One region of the Colwellia sp. 5_MG-2023 genome, then DNA from elsewhere that is predicted to be linked to it. Evidence: predicted binding sites of a transcription regulator. Region 1 holds the regulator's gene; the other holds the start of a gene.

The links. The regulator sigma-54, encoded in region 1, starts transcription at its own class of promoters, with help from an activator protein. The targets are predictions, from matches to a motif close to GTTGGCACGNNNNTNGNNT.
Region 2: the regulator sigma-54 is predicted to act here: its motif matches at 3,107-3,125, upstream of glnK (P-II family nitrogen regulator).

The regions. Positions count from the first base shown of each region.
Region 1 is NZ_JAUOPW010000004.1:25,185-35,201, reverse strand. It holds gene mlaE (lipid asymmetry maintenance ABC transporter permease subunit MlaE) at 1-326, opposite strand, end outside; gene mlaF (phospholipid ABC transporter ATP-binding protein MlaF) at 323-1,165, opposite strand; gene Q4496_RS04785 (calcium/sodium antiporter) at 1,390-2,376, shown strand; gene Q4496_RS04780 (KpsF/GutQ family sugar-phosphate isomerase) at 2,403-3,368, shown strand; gene kdsC (3-deoxy-manno-octulosonate-8-phosphatase KdsC) at 3,369-3,944, shown strand; gene lptC (LPS export ABC transporter periplasmic protein LptC) at 3,941-4,591, shown strand; gene lptA (lipopolysaccharide transport periplasmic protein LptA) at 4,581-5,135, shown strand; gene lptB (LPS export ABC transporter ATP-binding protein) at 5,116-5,880, shown strand; gene Q4496_RS04755 (RNA polymerase factor sigma-54) at 5,965-7,476, shown strand; gene hpf (ribosome hibernation promoting factor) at 7,521-7,808, shown strand; gene ptsN (PTS IIA-like nitrogen regulatory protein PtsN) at 7,826-8,278, shown strand; gene rapZ (RNase adapter RapZ) at 8,349-9,203, shown strand; gene Q4496_RS04735 (HPr family phosphocarrier protein) at 9,212-9,520, shown strand; gene mgtE (magnesium transporter) at 9,848-10,017, shown strand, end outside.
Region 2 is NZ_JAUOPW010000010.1:63,801-73,817, reverse strand. It holds gene Q4496_RS09160 (ATP-binding protein) at 1-233, opposite strand, end outside; gene Q4496_RS09155 (peptidylprolyl isomerase) at 398-1,171, shown strand; gene Q4496_RS09150 (ammonium transporter) at 1,297-2,577, opposite strand; gene glnK (P-II family nitrogen regulator) at 2,724-3,062, opposite strand; gene ovoA (5-histidylcysteine sulfoxide synthase) at 3,261-5,423, opposite strand; gene Q4496_RS09135 (hypothetical protein) at 5,434-6,624, opposite strand; gene Q4496_RS09130 (diguanylate cyclase) at 6,614-8,560, opposite strand; gene Q4496_RS09125 (glutaredoxin family protein) at 8,669-8,896, opposite strand; gene ssb (single-stranded DNA-binding protein) at 8,991-9,662, opposite strand.

The DNA.
Region 1 (10,017 bases):
CCAGCAAACAATAACGCAGCAACGACAGGACCTAATTCACGCAGCAAGGATAAGGCAACCATAGGTCCAAGACTTGCTTCTGCACCATAACTCACCAAGATGGTATAGCCTTGTAACGCTAGCACCATACCGATAAAGCCACCAGAAACAACCGTAATAACTAATGACATCACACCAATACTGTACAATTGGTTTATTAACAGTGGCGTTCCTTTGCGAATGTTAGGGATATGAAGTAATGCCGAGAGTAAAACAATAACTGCCCGCCCTAACCCACTAATTAACGCTAAAGTATTTCTACCTAATAGCTGTAATTGATTCATCAACGCTTCCCTCTTTCGCTTAACGCGTTTGAACCTTTAATTAATTCATTTTGATAATTAGGCGCTTCAAAGTGAAAAGGCACTGGGCCATCAGCCTCGCCATGCACAAACTGTTTAACCAATGAAGAGTTATGATTTCTAATTTGATCAGGAGTTCCTTGACCAATAATTTTTTGTTCCGCAATAATGTAAATGTAGTCAGCAATACTCATTACTTCTGGTACATCATGAGACACAACAACAGATGTTAAACCTAAAGCATCGCTTAACGAACGAATTAAACGAACAATTACCCCCATAGATATCGGATCTTGTCCCGCAAAAGGTTCATCGTATAAAATTAATTCAGGATCAAGTGCTATTGCACGTGCTAAAGCAACACGTCGAGCCATACCACCAGAGAGTTCATTAGGATGTAAATCTCGTGCACCGCGTAATCCTACGGCTTCAAGTTTCATCAATACTATTTTTTCAATTATAGCTTCAGGTAACTGACTATGTTCACGAATAGGAAAAGCAATATTGTCATAAACATTCATATCTGTAAAAAGCGCGCCACTTTGAAAAAGCATGCTCATACGTTTACGCGTTTCATATAGATTTTTTCGAGAAAGCTGTGGAATATCATTACCTGCAAATAAGATTTTTCCAGATTCAGGTTTAATCTGCCCGCCAATTAAACGTAATAAAGTAGTTTTGCCAATACCACTTGGCCCCATAATGGCGGTAACTTTACCTGTAGGTATAGACAAACTTATATCATTATAAATAACCCGCTCACCTCGTTTAAAGGTTAGATTATGTATATCAACTAAATTCTCATGCTTATCGTTTTCGATCATATTATTAATTATGCCTTATTGATTAAAAACGATTTTACCTGACCACCTCAAATTCTTCACTAAAAATTCACAATTTAGTGAATAATAAGCATCATTAAGTGTTAGAAAATGTAAAAAGGGATGTTTTTAGCTTTTTATATCGCTTATTTTCTTTTAATCGAATTAATTCCTTTTTTTTTCTGCTACAAACAGCGACAATTTGCACCTCAAAACTGGAGTCATAAATGTTAGAACACGTTGGAATATTATTAATTGCCCTTACTGTACTCGTGTGGAGTGCGGATAAATTTGTTTTAGGTGCATCATCATTAGCAAGAAATATAGGCGTTTCACCAATGATCATTGGTTTAACGATAGTTGCCATGGGCTCATCAGCTCCCGAAATGATGGTAGCTGCGGCAGCATCTTTGCAAGGAAGCCCTGATACAGCCATTGGTAACGCGGTTGGTTCAAATATTACCAATATAGCACTAGTGTTAGGTCTTAGCGTCTTAATAAAACCCCTAATGGTATCCTCTTCAACCATTAAACAAGAATTGCCACTTTTATTGCTATTTTCTTTAGTAGCTTACTGGATGATTTCTGATAATTTCTTTAGTTTGACTGAAGGTATTATTTTAATGGTGAGTTTTTTCGGTTTTATATCAATTTTATTAATCAAGGCCATGCGACAACGAAAAGCCAACAAAATTGATGACCCTTTAATTATTGAAGCTGAACAAGATATACCAGAAGCAACAAGTACATCCAAATCTATTTTCTGGTTAATCGTTGGTATTGTTTTATTAGTATTAAGCGCTCACTTCCTTGTTGATTCTTCAATATTTATTGCAAAAGCCTATGGTATTAGTGATCTTGTTATTGGTTTAACTATTATTGCTATTGGCACAAGCTTGCCTGAATTAGCAGCAAGTATTGCGAGCATCTTAAAGAAAGAAGATGACTTAGCGATGGGGAATATTGTCGGCTCTAACCTCTTTAACATACTAGCAGTATTGCCTTTTGCAGGTATTATCGCACCAGGCCCAATAAATCCTGAAGCATCGATTCGCGACATTCCTATTATGCTCGCAATCACAGGGTTACTATTTTTACTGTGTTTTAGCCGTAAAGCGGGCTGCTTTAGACTTACCCGCATAAAAGGTGCATTATTATTAATGTGTTTTTGTGGTTATCAAGCATTACTTTATAGCCAAACAACCATTAACTAGCACAAAATATTAGTTTAAGCTGAGCCATGAAAAACTTTAAAAAACTTGCTAAAAATGTAATTAACATTGAACAACAAGCAATTAAAGAGTTATTGCAATATATTGACCATAACTTTGAATACGCCTGTCAATTAATGTTTAACTGCCAAGGCCGTGTTATTGTTATTGGTATGGGGAAGTCGGGACATATTGGCGGTAAAATAGCAGCCACATTAGCAAGTACGGGCACCCCTGCTTTTTTTGTTCACCCAAGTGAAGCCAGTCATGGTGATCTGGGTATGATCACCAAAGACGATGTTGTACTAACAATTTCTAATTCAGGTGAAACAGGCGAAGTTCTCGCGATTACGCCTGTGATAAAACGCATTGGGGCAACACTCATCGCTATGACGGGCAATATCAACTCTACATTAGCCAAATTAGCTGATACACATATTTGTATCAAGGTTTCGGCTGAAGCTTGCCCATTAGGATTAGCTCCAACGTCCAGTACTACTGCAACATTAGTAATGGGCGATGCTATTGCCGTTGCTCTACTTAATGCTCGTGGGTTTACCGCAGATGACTTTGCTTTATCTCACCCTGGTGGTAGTTTAGGTAAACGTTTATTACTTCGCTTGAGTGATATTATGCATCAAGGCGATCGTATTCCTATTATTTCAGAAGATGCATTGATAAAAGACGCATTAGTGGAAATGTCACTTAAAGGCTTAGGCATGACCGCCGTTGTTAATAAACATAAGCAACTTGTTGGTTTATTTACTGATGGTGATTTACGGAGAATTCTTGATTTACAAATTGATATTCATCGGGACAATATAACAACCGTTATGACTAAATTCCCAACTTTAGCACAAGCAGACATGTTAGCAGCGCAAGCGCTAAATATAATGGAAGATAAAAAAATCAATGGTTTGATTATCGTTGATGAAAAACAAATACCTATTGGTGCAATGAATATGCATGACTTACTAAGATCAGGAGTTCTTTAAATGGAAAATATCACTAATACTATTCAAAATTCTAATACACTTTATGGTGATGTATCACTAAACGTATTAGAACGAGCCAAAAAAATTAAATTACTTGTTTGTGATGTTGATGGTGTTTTTTCAGATGGTCGTATTTATTTAGGTAATGATGGCGAAGAACTTAAAGCATTCCATACTAAAGATGGCTTTGGAATAAAAGCACTTGGTAATAGTGGTGTAGAGGTTGCAATAATCACTGGTAGACGTTCAGCTATTGTAGCTAACCGGATGTCAGCTTTAAATGTTAAACACATTATACAAGGGCAAGAAGATAAATTGCCTGCACTGATGACTTTAATTCAAAAACTTAATTTAACCCCTGATGAAGTAGCTTACATAGGAGACGATATTCCAGACTTAGCATGTATTTTACACGTTGGTTTAGGTATTGCTGTGTCTGATGCACATCCAGCTGTATCAGCAAAAGCTAATTATACAAGCTTTATTAATGGTGGTTTCGGCGCAGTACGAGAAGTTTGCGACTTGATAATGCAATGTCAAGACACTATTGATAATGCTACAGGCGCGAGTGTATGACACGGATAAATTTTTTAGCCTTTTTAATCTTGCTATTGGCCGCTACGGTTTATGGAATAATCGAATGGCGACAGTCAAAAATAATACCAGGTGAAGTCATCGACAGTGAACTCACACCTGACTTTATAGCGGAAGCACTTAAAACTGATATTTACACCGATTCAGGCGTACTTTCACATGCTATTATTGCTAAGAGAATGGAGCATTATGCCAAACTTGAACTAACACACTTCGAGCTACCTAAGTACACATTGTATCCCCAAGCATCATCGAAAGATAATATTGACGGCTCCGATTTAGCAAATGAAAATAGCTCGAGTAACAAACTAACAAAAAATGCACCATGGAAGCTTAGCGCTAAAGAAGCAACGCTATATAAAAATAATAGGGTTATTTTAAATCATCGAGTACACTTAAGTGCAACTGATAAAAATAGTTTAATACAAGAAATTCATTGCAAATATTTAGAGCTTGATTTAAATACTAATATCATTAGCTCAGATCAAACGGTAATGGTGCAAGGAAAAGACTTCACTATGTATGGCTCAGGTTTAATAATTGACTTAAACACTAAACAGATGACATTAACCGAACATGTACGTACTATTTACAAAAAAAATAATGGTTACCCTCTAAATGACAATTAAAAAAATTAGCAAAGGTTTCTTATTAAGCTCATTACTGCTCTCGTTAGCACTTCCAGTATGCGCGGCTAAGAAAGATCTCACACAAGAAATCACGATAAAATCGAAACGTCAATCAGCTGATTTAAAAAATAAAATAGCGAGTTATTTAGATGACGTTAGTATAAACCAAGGCTCTATTTCGATTAGTGCTGATATTGTTCAAGTTTACAGTAAAGTTGATGATAAAACTCAACAAAAACAAGACACTTACCTTGCCAAAGGTGAACCTGCTGTTTTCAAACAACAATTAGAAGATGGTAGTTTAATCAGCTTGCAAGCTAATGAGATAACCTATCAACCAGATCAAAATATCATTACCATCTCAGGTAATGCGCAAGTACAACAAGCAGGTAGTAAAGTGACAGGAGAAATAATCACTTACAATACGCTAAATGAGAAATTGGAAGCTATCAGTAGTGATAATGATTCAGTAACCACTGTTTTGCAGCCAGCTCAAATAAAAGCTCAACAAGATAAGAAAAGTAATGACAGTAACAAGCAATAATAATAACGGCGAAGCTAATAATTCGACTTTGATAGCTAAAAACCTATCAAAAGCTTACAAAAGCAAAAAAGTTGTTAAAAACGTTAGTTTAGCGGTAAGCTCAGGACAAATTGTTGGCTTACTGGGGCCTAATGGAGCAGGAAAAACGACTTCTTTTTACATGATTGTTGGCTTAGTACCCAATGATAATGGCCAAATAATGCTGAATGACGAAGATGTAACACTATCGCCTATGCATGAACGCGCACGTCGAGGTATTGGGTATTTACCTCAAGAAGCCTCTATTTTTAGAAAACTAACCGTTACTGAAAATATTATGGCAATATTACAAATTCGAAAAGGCCTTAATGAAAATGAAAGGCAAACAAAATTAGAGCACCTCTTAGAAGAATTTAATATCAGCCATATTAAAGATAATTTAGGTATGAGTTTATCAGGAGGGGAAAGAAGACGCGTAGAAATAGCCCGTGCTTTAGCAGCAGATCCTGAATTTATATTACTTGATGAACCTTTTGCAGGTGTTGACCCTATTTCTGTCGGCGACATAAAAAAAATAATTATTCATCTTAAAAACCGTGGTCTTGGTATCTTAATAACTGACCACAATGTTCGTGAAACACTTGATGTATGTGAGCATGCTTACATTGTTAGTCACGGTGAAATAATAGCAGAAGGAGATTCTAATCAAATTCTTGCTAATCAAAAGGTAAGAGATGTATACCTAGGCGAGCAATTCACGCTATAGTTAACATATATAATAAATTCGTAGACTATACTTGCTCTAAGTTAGTAACTATAAACAATAATAACAGGAATTAAGACAACGTAGATGCGCCCAACTCTGCAACTCCGGATAGGACAACAACTAACCATGACGCCACAACTGCAACAAGCTATAAAGCTTTTGCAGTTATCGACGTTAGAGCTTCAACAAGAAATTCAAGAAGTACTTGAAAGTAATCCTCTGCTTGAAATTAATGATCAAGAAACCTCAGATAATAATTCAGAGGATAGTAGAGATAAACTTGAAGAAGCTTTTTCAGCCACCATCACAGAACGATCTACCAGTGATGGAAGTGAAGATTCATCAGCCTCTATTGATGAGATAAGTACAACAGAAGCAATGGAGAAAAATGACATACCAGAAGAGTTGAACATTGATACAACTTGGGAAGAAAGTTACAGTGCTGGTACGTCAAATACAGGGGCAATTAGTAGCCCAAGTGAAGATTACACCTATCAAGGTGAAACGATCGATTCAATACAAGATCACCTTTTATGGCAAATGGAATTAACGCCATTTTCAGAAACTGATCGCACGGTTGCTATCGCTATTATAGAGGCTGTTGATGAAGCAGGTTATCTTACGGTATCGAGTGAAGAAATATTAGAAAGTGTTGGTATAGAAGGACTGGAACTTGATGAAGTCGAAGCGGTATTAAAACGTATTAATGTCTTTGATCCTGTTGGTGTTGCAGCCCGTTCTATCGCTGATTGTTTAATTATTCAATTAAATCAGTTTGATCCTGAAACCCCTTACTTAAAAGAAAGTAAATTAATTATCGGCGAGCATATCGACTTACTCGGTAATCGTGACTATCGACAATTAATGCGTAAAACTCGCCTCAAAGAAGAACAGTTACGTGAAGTAATGCGTTTGATACAGAGCTTAAATCCTCGTCCTGGTGATGCAGTAGTGAAAAGCGATGATCAATATGTTATTCCTGATGTTTCCGTAGAAAAGAAAAATGGTCGTTGGGTTGTCGAATTAAACCCTGATACTGCTCCTAAGCTATCAGTAAATCAACAATATGCTGCCATGACAAAAACAACAAAATCTTCTAGTAATGACGGACAGTTTATTCGAACAAACTTACAAGAAGCTAAATGGTTTATTAAAAGTTTAGAGTCACGTAATGATACTTTACTTAAAGTATCTAACTGCATTGTACAACGTCAACAAGGCTTTTTAGAACATGGCGCTGAAGCGATGCGACCTATGGTATTAAATGATATTGCTGAAGCCGTGGATATGCATGAGTCAACTATATCTCGCGTAACTACGCAAAAATATATGCACACGCCTAGAGGTATTTTTGAATTAAAATACTTTTTTTCAAGTCATGTTAGTACCGAAAATGGAGGTGAATGTTCATCAACTGCCATACGTTCATTAATTAAAAAACTCATTTTAGCAGAAACACCCGCTAAACCGCTCAGTGATAGCAAAATGGCAGACTTACTAGCACAACAAGGAATTAATGTTGCTAGACGTACTATAGCTAAGTATCGTGAATCCTTATCTATACCACCGTCCAACCAACGTAAGAGTTTATTATAGCCTGTGACTTTATTTTCTGAATTAACTAGAGAAGGAACATACTTATGCAAATTAACCTTACCGGTCACCATGTAGAAGTAACGTCATCATTACGCGATTGTGTTGAAACAAAATTAGCTAAATTAGAGCGACATTTTGATCATATCAATAATGTTCATGTAGTCTTGACTGTTGAAAAGTTAGAACAGATAGCTGAAGCAACTATACATTTAAAAGGCAGTGAAATTCATGCTTCAGCAGTAAGTGCTGATATGTATACCTCGATAGATACTTTGGTGGATAAACTAGATCGCCAAGTACTCAAATACAAAGGCAAAATAACACAACATTAGTTTTATCCATTATAATTATGACACTACAAAATATATTAACACTGAACTGCACACGTTGTGCAGTTCCAGTTCAAAGCAAAAAGCGTTTACTTGAACTAATTTGCCAACTTGCCGCCAATGAACTAATTGACTCTAACCCAACAGATCTATTAGATAGCTTAATGAATAGAGAGAAAATGGGGAGTACTGGTATCGGCAACGGTATCGCTATCCCTCACGGCAGACTAAACAATACAGACAAAGCTATTGCCGTGTTTTTAACTACTGAAAACGCAATTGACTTCGACGCAATTGATAATAGACCTGTTGATATATTTATTTGCCTATTTGTACCTGAAGACAATACGCAAGCGCATTTAGAAACGTTGCAAAGTATTGCCAAACTATTTAGTGATCGCAAAACAGCTAAAAAAGTTCGTAAATGCACTAGCCAACAAGAGATGTTTGATCTTATTCAACAAACCGCTTAATCAATAAGTTGAAATATATTTCTACACAATAAAACCTAATGCATAGCTAATTCATGCGGAACTTAAAAATATGAAACTTATCATTGTTAGTGGCCGCTCTGGCTCAGGGAAATCAGTTGCATTAAGAGTATTAGAAGATTTAGGATATTATTGTGTTGATAATATTCCTGTTAATTTACTACCTGCATTAACCCATACCGTGATTAATGATTATGACAATGTTGCAGTAAGCCTAGATGTTCGTAACTTACCTAACAATCCTAAGGATATTGTAGAGATCATTGAATATTTACCTGATGCAGTTGATGTAACGACATTATTTTTAGATGCAGATGACAATGACCTTATTCGTCGTTTTAGTGAAACAAGGCGCTTACATCCTCTAATTAAAGAGAATATTGCGCTAGACCAAGCGATATCACTCGAAAAGAAACTATTAGCACCTATTTCTACCAATGCCGACTTATATATCAATACCAGCCAGCTAACTCCGCACCAATTAGCTGACTTGGTACGAGAAAGAATTCTTGGAAAGAAAACCGGTAAAATGGTTTTAGTCTTCGAGTCTTTTGGCTTTAAACACGGTATTCCTGCTGATGCTGATTATGTATTCGATGCACGCTTTCTTCCTAATCCTCATTGGGAAACTGAACTAAAACCTTTTACAGGTTTAGAGCAACCAGTAAAAGACTTCCTTTCTAGTCAGCCAATTGTGACAAAGTTTATTTGGCAAATTAATAGTTTTATGATGACTTGGTTACCCCATCTAGAACGCAATAACCGTAGTTATGTTACTATTGCAATTGGTTGTACGGGTGGGAAACACCGCTCTGTTTATATTGCTGATTTATTAGCAAAGAACTTTAGTAAAGAACAACAACATGTTCAAACTCATCATCGAGACATTAAGAAAATTAAAGAGTAAAACTCATTATGTCTATTCAAAAGCATAACAAGAACCATGATGATATCATCGTCAGTAAAGAATTAACTATAATTAACAAACTTGGCTTACATGCCCGAGCTGCAAGTAAATTAGCCTTACTTTGTCAGAAATTCTCCGCCCAAATAACCCTATCATTAGAAGAAAAAGAAGCTGACGCCAATAGCATAATGGCCATAATGCTCTTAGCTGGTGGACAAGGAAAAAATGTAACAGTCACCGCTCAAGGAACCGATGCACCCGCTGCATTAGAAGCTATAAGCCAGCTGATTGAAGCTAAGTTTGATGAAGATGAATAAATAGCCCAAGATCGGCTTAATAAATATTCCTCAAACAGCTATTTACGTGCGATAGACTAGCTATTGACGCTCGATTTTCCCTACTGCTTGCAGGTCAAAAGTAGAAAACTATCAAGCATGAGTATAGTAAAAGTAAGATTCTTAATATTTTCAATTAATTAAAAATATCTTAAACCAAGTTCAAGTTAAATAAGTAAAAAAGCTGAAAGAAACGCTAAGTTACGATAAACTTAACCATAATAAAAAATATTAAGTCTATTACACACCCACTCTCAAGTGTTTAATAGCGTTGGTATTTATCATTCCCTACGCTCAAGTAAGATATCTATGCCGGATCTAATAGAACAAGAATATATTCAAGAAAGACTACACCAAATTAATGAAGCACTTGATGGTGGTATGTTTGTCTATGTACGCAAATTATTACAAGACATGTCTGCCTATGATCTCGCGCTATTCCTTGAATCTTCTCCAGCTAAGAGTCGCGCATTATTATG
Region 2 (10,017 bases), on a different contig from region 1:
AACGCTTTTTGTAAATTACTCAAGGTAAAATAAGCATTGCTTTGTTGTATAAGTATTCTAATACGCTGGGTTTTATTCAGTTTTTCACTTTCAAGTAATTGACTGAGTTTAACGATCGCCATAGCTTTATTGGCTTGCTGTCCGATCTCTTCCAACTCATTTTCGATATTTTGCGCCCGAACATTTAATGCAACGGTAAATATTAATATAAATAGCAACAAGATGCGCCACATAGTATGCCTTGAGGAAATAGATGATGAATTAAAGGAAGTACCTTGTTCAGTTATAGCACTAATAATTCTTGAATGTAACTGTTTAGTAATGAGTACGAGCATGATTGAATAATTATACAACTACGACTATGATGCAGCAATGTTTCTTATATAGGCTGTATATCATGTTTAAAAAATTTATTTATACCATATTGTTATCCATTAGTTTTACCACACTTGTAAATGCGACAATTGTTGAGTTTCAAACCTCACAAGGAAATTTTCAAGTTAATTTATTCGATAGTAGTACCCCTGAAACAGTTAATAACTTTCTTCAATATGTTGAAGAGCAGCATTATACTAATTCAGTAGTACACCGTGTTTCATCCAACTTTGTTGTACAAGGCGGTGGATATACATTCGAAGGTAATTTTCCGCTAACTCGAATCGAAACAAACCCGGCAGTGATTAACGAGCCAATATATTCTAATGTCAGAGGCACTATTGCCATGGCTAAGCTTGGCGGAGATCCTGACAGTGCAACAGATCAATGGTTCTTCAATTTAGCTGATAACGCTAGCAACCTAGACTTACAAAATAGTGGCTTTACTGTTTTTGGCCAAGTTATTGGTGATGGTATGACAACCATTGATAACATAGCTCAACTTACTTTATGTAATTCTGCAAATTTAGAAGGCATACCAATGGTTATTGCGGATGATCAACAATGTAGTGATTTAGCAACGCCTGGTATAGAAAACTTTGTGATTGTTGAACAAATTGTTATTGTCGACTCCGCTGAAGTAACTGATGGTGATTTATCTCCTGTTAGAAACACGCTAATCACAGCACCTACTGAACCAACACCTACGCCTGATAATGATAGTAGTGGTGGCGGTACTTTTGCTTGGTTTATTCTGCTGAGCTTAATTCCTTTGTTAATAAGAAGATATTCATAGAAAATTAAAGTCATGCCGAACAAGACAAAAAAAAAGCAGCGAAATCGCTGCTTTTTTTAGTAATAATATTCAGTTATTACTTTAACATATACCAATCTTAGAGTGCTAATATCAGTATATTAATATTAACCTCGAGTGAATTCTGGGTAAGCTTCCATACCACATTCAGCTTGGTCAACACCTTCATATTCTTCTTCTTCAGTTACACGAAGTCCAATAATTTTCTTCAATGCGAACCAAACTACAAAGCTAGTTACAAATACCCAAACAAAGATAGTGGCTGCACCAATTAACTGACCACTAAAGCTAGAACCTGAATTAGTAATTGGAACAATCATTAGGCCAAAGAAACCTACAACACCATGAACCGATATAGCACCTACTGGATCATCAATCTTAGCTTTATCTAAAGCAATAACTGAAAGAACAACAATAATACCACCAATTGCGCCAAATATTGTTGCTTGTAATGGTGTTGGTGTTGAAGGTTCAGCTGTAATAGCAACTAGACCTGCTAGTGCACCATTTAATGTCATGGTTAAATCAGCTTTCTTAAATAAGATTTTAGCAAAAACAAGCGCTGCAATTGCACCTGCTGCCGCCGCTGCGTTAGTGTTTAAGAACACCATAGCTACTGAGTTAGCACTGTTAATATCAGCAAGTTTTAATACAGAACCACCATTAAAACCAAACCAACCCATCCATAAGATAAATGTACCTAAGGTAGCCATTGGTAAATTAGCACCCGGGATAGCGTTTATTTTTCCATCTTTAGTATATTTACCTTTACGTGCACCAAGTAATAAAACACCTGCTAAAGCAGCAGAAGCACCAGCCATATGAACAATACCTGAACCAGCAAAATCAGAGAAACCTAGGTCACCTAATGTATATAAACCAAATACAGCATCACCATTCCAAGTCCAGCTACCTTCCATTGGGTAGATAAAACCAGTTAAGATAACTGTGAAAGCTAAAAATGCCCATAATTTCATACGTTCAGCTACAGCACCTGAAACAATAGACATAGCTGTTGCTACAAATACTACTTGGAAGAAGAAGTCAGCTGCATTTGCATAAACCGCACCGCCATCGAAACCCGCTTCGGCAGATTCAGCTAATACCGTACTAACTAAAGCGTCTGCATCAGCAGCACCATCAAGGCCAATACCACTTAAGAAAACACCGCCGCCATACATAATATCGTAACCTACTACTAGGTACATAACACAAGCAATAGCATACAAAGCAACGTTTTTAGTTAAAATTTCAGTTGTGTTTTTAGATCTAACTAAACCTGCTTCTAACATTGAGAAGCCAGCGGCCATCCACATTACTAAGGCACCACAAACTAAGAAATAGAATGTATCCATAGCATATTGAAGTTGAAAAATATTTTGTTCCATAATTGATCCTATAATAATTTTTGTAACAGTAATTGGTCAGGTATGAGCTGTAAGATTAAATTTGAATGAAAACACAAAGCCGAAGTATTTAAGTCTACTAATGTGAATTCATTACCTAGCTTTACAGCAAGCAATATGAATACAGATTAAATAGCCTCTGAATCCTGCTCACCTGTACGAATGCGAATGGCTTGTTCAAGGTTATAGACAAAGATTTTGCCATCGCCAATTTTACCTGTGTACGCTGCTTTACTAATTGCTTCAACTAAGCGTTCAACTATGTCGTCATTAACAGCAATTTCAAGTTTAACTTTTGGTAAGAAATCTACTTGATATTCTGCACCACGATATAATTCTGTATGTCCTTTTTGACGACCAAAACCTTTCACTTCACTAACAGTTATCCCTTCAACACCGATTTCAGAGATGGCTTCACGAACATCATCGAGTTTGAACGGTTTAATTATTGCGTTAACTATTTTCACTGTAGACCTCTTATTTTTAATTTTAGTTAATATTGAACTATATAATTCAATTCATGTGCCATAAAAATTAAACGAACAATATCAACAATTTGTGTTTTTGTTACACTTAGAAACATTAAACGTTGCACCAAAATTGCACAGCAATTATCTGCTGAGATTATATTTGGTGCAAAAGATAAGAAGAGGAGTATTAATGAGTTACTTTAACTGCCAAATACTTAATTGAGGACGCTTTAAAATAAAATTACGTTGATTGACTTGAATCACCCGCGTTAGTTCTTGTTGGGCAACTAAGTTAAAATGAGGCGCTAATTGCTCCGACAATCCGTCAAAGCCAGTCACATTTTCACCATTAACTTTTACTCCTCCTAACCAGTTATTCTTTGCGGTATGGTGTTCACCAAAGTAATAATCAGAAACAATCACAAGCAAACCTTCGCTTTTTATGCGTTGATGAGCTGTTTGTAAAAATTGACGCGGATTATAACTACTCTCGAGTACCTGTTGAGCTAAAATAACATCATAGTTATCAAAACCACTTTTTAGGTTACCCGCGTCTCCTTGGCTAAAATGTATATTATTGTGAGAAGGTAAGCCAAGCGACTTTAAACTAACCTCATAATAATCAACTATATCCCCTTCATTTTCTAAGCAATAGCGAACGGCGTTTCCTTGTTGCAAGCTAACACCATGACGTATATAACGCGCAGAAAAATCAACGCTATCCACTTGATTAAAATACTGGGCTAAAATAAAACTACTTCTGCCCACACTACAACCTAAATCCAAACATTTATCGGCGGCTATATTATGTTTTTCCATAGCGCCTAGAATATAGTCAGATATTTGCTGACTATAATTTTTAATGGGTGCATTAAAAATTTCATTAATAAATGATTCCGTTTTCAACGAATATTGAGCATGGAGTTGCTGGCAAATATCACGGTCAGTTTCATAAGGGTTAGCATCAAGATTTGGTATTCTTTTATTATTGCTTTGCACATAACGAAAGCCAGCATGTTGAAAAAAGTGCCGTCTAAATGCATAACGAGAATATTTTTGAGCTTCGTTTCCTGTAGAAATCCAAGAACCACCTTTAATTAAATTATGCTTACCATCAAAGGTCGGTGTAGAAAAATCATCATATAATGGGTGAACTTCAAAACCTTCAAAGCCATCAATAGTTGATTCAGTCCATTGCCAAACATTTCCAATTACATCAAATACGCCATCATGCTCAAATTCATCTATAGGACAAGAAGATGCATAATGTTCACGGTTTAAATTGCCCGGTGTTTGCTCCCAAGAAGCTAAATCACCATCAACTTTATCACGTAAGCATAACCATTCAGCTTCAGTAAGTAAGCGTATATATTGGCTTTCAGTATCGGCAACCTGGCTGTTTTTCCATTGACAAAAAGCTTTAGCTTCTAAGTAATTAACTTCTACTGGCCAATTTAAAGGTAACGGGATTTCATTCAGTAAATTACGTTGCCAATATAATTTCTCATTAGTTTCACTTCTCTTTTCTACCCAAAAATAGGGCTTACTCGCTTTAGAAAAACGTAACCATTGTTGCCCTTCTTCTGTCCAAAATGTTAGGTTTTGGTATCCTCCAGCATTAACAAATGCTAGATACTCTTGATTAGACACTAAGTATTTAGAAACCTTAAAGTCATCTAAATTGAGGGTGTTATAGCCATATTCATTATCCCATCCGAATGAGTCATCACTTTTAGGTTTACCAAACTCGACGAGCCTACCTTTGATCGATACTAATCTATTTTCGGGCGCATCAGCACTCTTTTTACAGGTAGGCCAGTCTTCACTCTCACTAAGGTATTGCAAAGGTAGCATACGCATAATAACGGATGATGTTTCAATATGAATTCGCTCATGTTCACAACCCATCAGAATAATCCACGCAAGTGAATTTTTTGTTATCGGCAACGATAACTCCATATCATCAATAAGATTTTCAATCAGGATTGCAACTTGATCTCGATAACATTTAACTTCAGCAACTGTCGGCCAATCATAATGCTCATCGTTTAAATCATCCCAACTCATCTCATCAACACCAACCGCACAAATAGCTTCTATGCGATCATTAATACGTGTTGCAATAAACTTACCTAGCATAAGCTTATTAATATAAAAACTAGCCGTGTGTCCATAATAAAAAATTAACGGGTGACGAAGAGGCTCCGGCCTTAAAAAATAAGCACTATCACTATTTATCAGAGAAAATAGTGACTCATATTCTGTCCATGTTTGTCTGAAATACTTTTTAAGCTCTTGCTTTTTAGCCTTAACATCAGTGCCATTTAATGAAGGAGCCTTTATAGGTTTTATTTCCATAAATCATTTCTTATTTTGTTATATTTACTTGATAAGTATTTAATATTATTTGCTTAATTTTATTACCCAGCAACATTGGGCTTTCAAGTACGAGTGTTGAATTAGTTTTACTGTATTTTTCTTGGACTGTATTTAAACTTTCGCTAAACCATGAACTTGCAGTAAATATATCGATAGCGCCAAGAGAAACGATATCATCGTTATGAGTAAATAATGACTTAGGTAAAGTGCTTGAGACAAACCTCGGCACAGATAAGCACTTATCATTTTCGTAAGCTTCAATAGCATCTACAATATTTAATAAGCCATATATCACATTGACATAGGGATTATAATAAAGGCTGGAAGCACCTAATCTATGTTCAATTCTAGCCGTTTTCTGCCAGTTTTGCTGTACAGAAATAACCTTGTTATATCTGTCAAACAGCAAAGGCTCTTCCCCCATATTCTGATTATGCTTCCCCAGCTTTTGATATAAAGCGATACTTCCTTGATGCCCCCCTGAAATATCGATTGGTGAACATAACTCTTGAGCTAAACCGTAATAACTTTTCAGTAATAAGCGTTCAAAAGCAGCTTCTTCCGGTAAATATAATAAAGAACATTCAAAGCTAGTACGTAAAAAACAAAACTGTAAGTATTCACCAAAGTTTTTTTCTGCAATAAGGTTCATGCCTTGCTTATTAAGCACGCTAGCATTAAGTTGAATAGCATTAGGGATATGAACAGCTCTCGTGTCATCGGTAAAAATTTGACTAGAACCGGTTGCTAACTTACCTTGGTCACCAGACCAAACTACCGGTTCAATTAACGTATTAATAACACCATGTTGACCATACAACCGTTGAAATATTTGTGGCAACTGAGTAAGCATTTGATGCAAATTCATTGCTTCTTTTAGCGGACTTTGGCCATTAAATAAAGAAACGTACTCCCATTGGTTTCGCCAATATTCACTGACAATTTCACCGTCTATATCTACACTACGTAAATACTGATTAATAAGATCAAAGTTTAACTTTTGTGTAAGACTTTTTGCATTATTTACTTGATAGCACCCCTCAAGTTCAAAATGAATTTGAGGCTGATAACCTAACTCTTTTATATAGTCTTGCAGTAACGTGATAGCACAATTGAATAAAGGTACAGACGCTAAAAAAGAGGGTGATGAGACTGATTGACTTAAGTAATTATTTCTCATCAAATGTAGGAATTTCGTAATTTTTTTTGCTGTTATTCATATATTGCATAGACTCTTGATATTGTATAGCGCGGTTTTTACCACTACGCTTTGCGTGATAAAGCGCTTTATCTGCTTGCAAATAAAGCTCAGTACTCGTGTTAACCTTTTTAGAAGTTGTTGCTAAACCTATGCTTACGCTCACTTGAATTTTTTGAATATCACCATTATTGCTTTCAGTAATGAACTCGTGCTGATTAACAGTGTTTACAAAACGCTGCGCAATATGCAAACTTTGTACAGCATCAATCCTTGGCAAAACACAAAGAAACTCTTCACCACCAACACGACCAATTACATCTTCTTTTCTTAAAATATTAGCACCTATGTTTGCTACTTGGCGAATTACTTCATCTCCAAAAGGATGCCCATATAAATCATTTACGCGCTTAAAATCATCTATATCTATCACCATAATTGAAATAGTATTTTTTTCATCGTAGTTAGCATCAATTAATTTATGTAGAAAATTAAATACATATCGTCGATTGAATGAATTAGACAGCGGATCTCTAATCGATAACTGTTTTAATTTTTTATTGTGGTGCCATTGAAAATAAGTGAAAAACAGCATAATTAAAACCAGGGTAGCGACAAAAACAATCACATATACTTGTAACGTATTAGCTTGTTTCTGTTGTTCAAATTCCAACTGCTGTACTTTAGTACGTTGTTGCAATAGTGATATTTCTACATTTTGCCGATCTGCTTCTAGTGTTGCTCTGACATGTAATAGCCGATCAGACATATTTTCTTTTAACAATTCAATTTCATTTTCATTAAATTGTTCCAATAGTTTGTATGCCTCTTTATGATTACCTTGAGCCTCTGCTAATTTAGCCTCAATTTTTAATGTTTCTATTTGCCAGCGAGTTCCAAGTAATTCGGGTAGCGAGTAAAATATTTCTTCTGCTTTATTTAACGCTATTTTTGCCTCATCTAACTTACCTTCTGTAATCAAACATTCCGATTTCCTTTTGTATAATTCAGCTTTGTAATCACTTAATCCTTCAATACTTACAGCATAATTAATAGACCTTAATGCTTGCTCACAACTTCCTCGACTCGCTTCACTCATGGCAATGCCATAAGCCGCAAAAAATTTACCATTAATATTGTTGGGGCTAAATTCAATTATTTTTCGATACCGTTTATAGTACTCGATTGCCAATTCATATTTCCCCCAATAACGATAAGTGACCGCTAAACCGTATACAGCCTCACCTTCATAATATGGATACGCTAATTGTTGATAACTTATTAATGCTTTATGGTAATACTCTATTGATTTAGCATAATCATGCATATAACCATAAATGGCACCATAGACCTCATTAATTCTAGCAATTAAGAACTCATTATTTAACATAAAGGCTTCCATATAAGCCTGTTGTAATTCAGTTAATGGCAATTCATAAACGCCAGTTAAGCTAAGGGTATATGCCAGTTCTTGTTTAGCTTGCACAGCTAAAGCAATATAATCATTTGCTAGTGCGGATTCTTGCGCTTTTTTCAATAACTTTTGTGAGCGAAGGTAGTGACCTTCGCGTTGAAGGATTAGACCACGAAAAATATCAAGGTTAATAAGTATTCTAGCGGGGGTATTTTCATGTACAGCTGCAAGAGACTCTTCAACTGTTGCCTCAAACCTATCAAAAAAATACAATAAATTTTCGGCCTCTGCTTTACGTAATAGCCACCAAAGTTTGTAATTCGGTGACATTTCATCTATTTGATCAGCTTGTTCCAGTAATGATTGATATGTTGTCCATGGTTCTTTATGTAAGGCATGCTCTATATTTTGCAATGCCAAACTATCTGTTAACTTCGCTGCATTAGCCACAAAAAAACAACAGGTAACAAATACCAGAAAAATATATCGAAAAACTAGCTGCAAGGTAATTTATCCTTAAAAATAAATTTTATATACCGCAAGCAGTAAATAGCAGAATTATAAGTAGATATAGCCTAACATGAAGTTAAAGTTAATAACTAGCGGTACTGCTTAACTTTTAAATAGCTTATTAAAGTTAGCGATAGAAAAGCCATTCAATAGTTGATCGCCTATTTTTAATACAGGCACAGCTCGCATACCTATTGCAGAAAACTCTTTTTGACCTTTTGGTGTTTGCACATTACATAAACGATAAGGGATCCTTTGCTCATCTAAATAGCGTTTTGCGGTTTGACAATGCGGACATTTTTCCATGGTATAAAGTACAATACGTTTCATGGGCTTACCTATAAATATATTAAAAACATTACAAAAAACCCTGAATTAACAGGGTTTTATTTAATTTAAAGTTTACATTTTATTTTTTGAAAAATTAAAATGGTATATCATCATCAAAATCAATTGATGGCTCTTGTGGATTCACTTTAGGTGCTTGTTGAGGTTGTTGTCCCTGTGGAGCAAAGCCACCTTGTGGCTGACCTTGTGGTGCATAACCACCTTGATGTTGAGGCGCTTGTTGAGCTTGCTGATAGCCACCTTGTTGTGCTGGTTTATTATAAGCTTGTTGTGGAGCCTGTTGCTGCCCTTGTGGTGCATAACCACCTTGCTGCTGAGGTGCTTGCTGCTGAAAACCAGTATTTTGAGCTTGACCTTGTTGTTGAGGTGCTTGTTGCTGAAAACCTGTATTTTGACCCGACGGTTTACCGTCTAACATCTGCATTACACCATTAAATCCTTGTAATACAATTTCAGTAGTATATTGATCTTGTCCTTGTGGATTAGTCCACTTACGCGTTTGCAATGAACCTTCAAGATAAACTTTTGATCCTTTTTTTAAGTATTCGCCTGCAATTTCAGCTAATTTACCGAACATAACAACACGGTGCCATTCTGTTTTTTCTTTTTGCTCACCAGTTTGCTTATCTTTCCATGTGTCAGATGTTGCCACAGTGATATTTGCCACCGCACCACCATTAGGCATAAAACGCACTTCAGGATCTTTACCTAAGTTACCTACAATAATTACTTTATTTACACCCGCCATGAAACATCCTATTGATTGTGCTTTTCTAAAACAATTTGTGTACTTAACACACAGTTATTCTAGAGTTTAAAAAATTTGATTAAGAGAGTAATTCTATAGTGAGATACGATCAAATTCGAGTGCTTTTTTCGTTTAAAACGCTATTTATTTTTATTGTATTGTTTTTTATTTTTAGCTAATTGATTTTTATCGTATTAACTAAAAAATTACTCTTTTTATATCAAGAGAGTTTACCTTATCGATTAAAATTAAAACAATAACTGCATACGGGTTAGCCAGCATTCAGTTTACTTAATGATTATCGTGATGGTGGAGAAATAGCAGAGGAATACCAATTCCAATAATTTTATTTTTA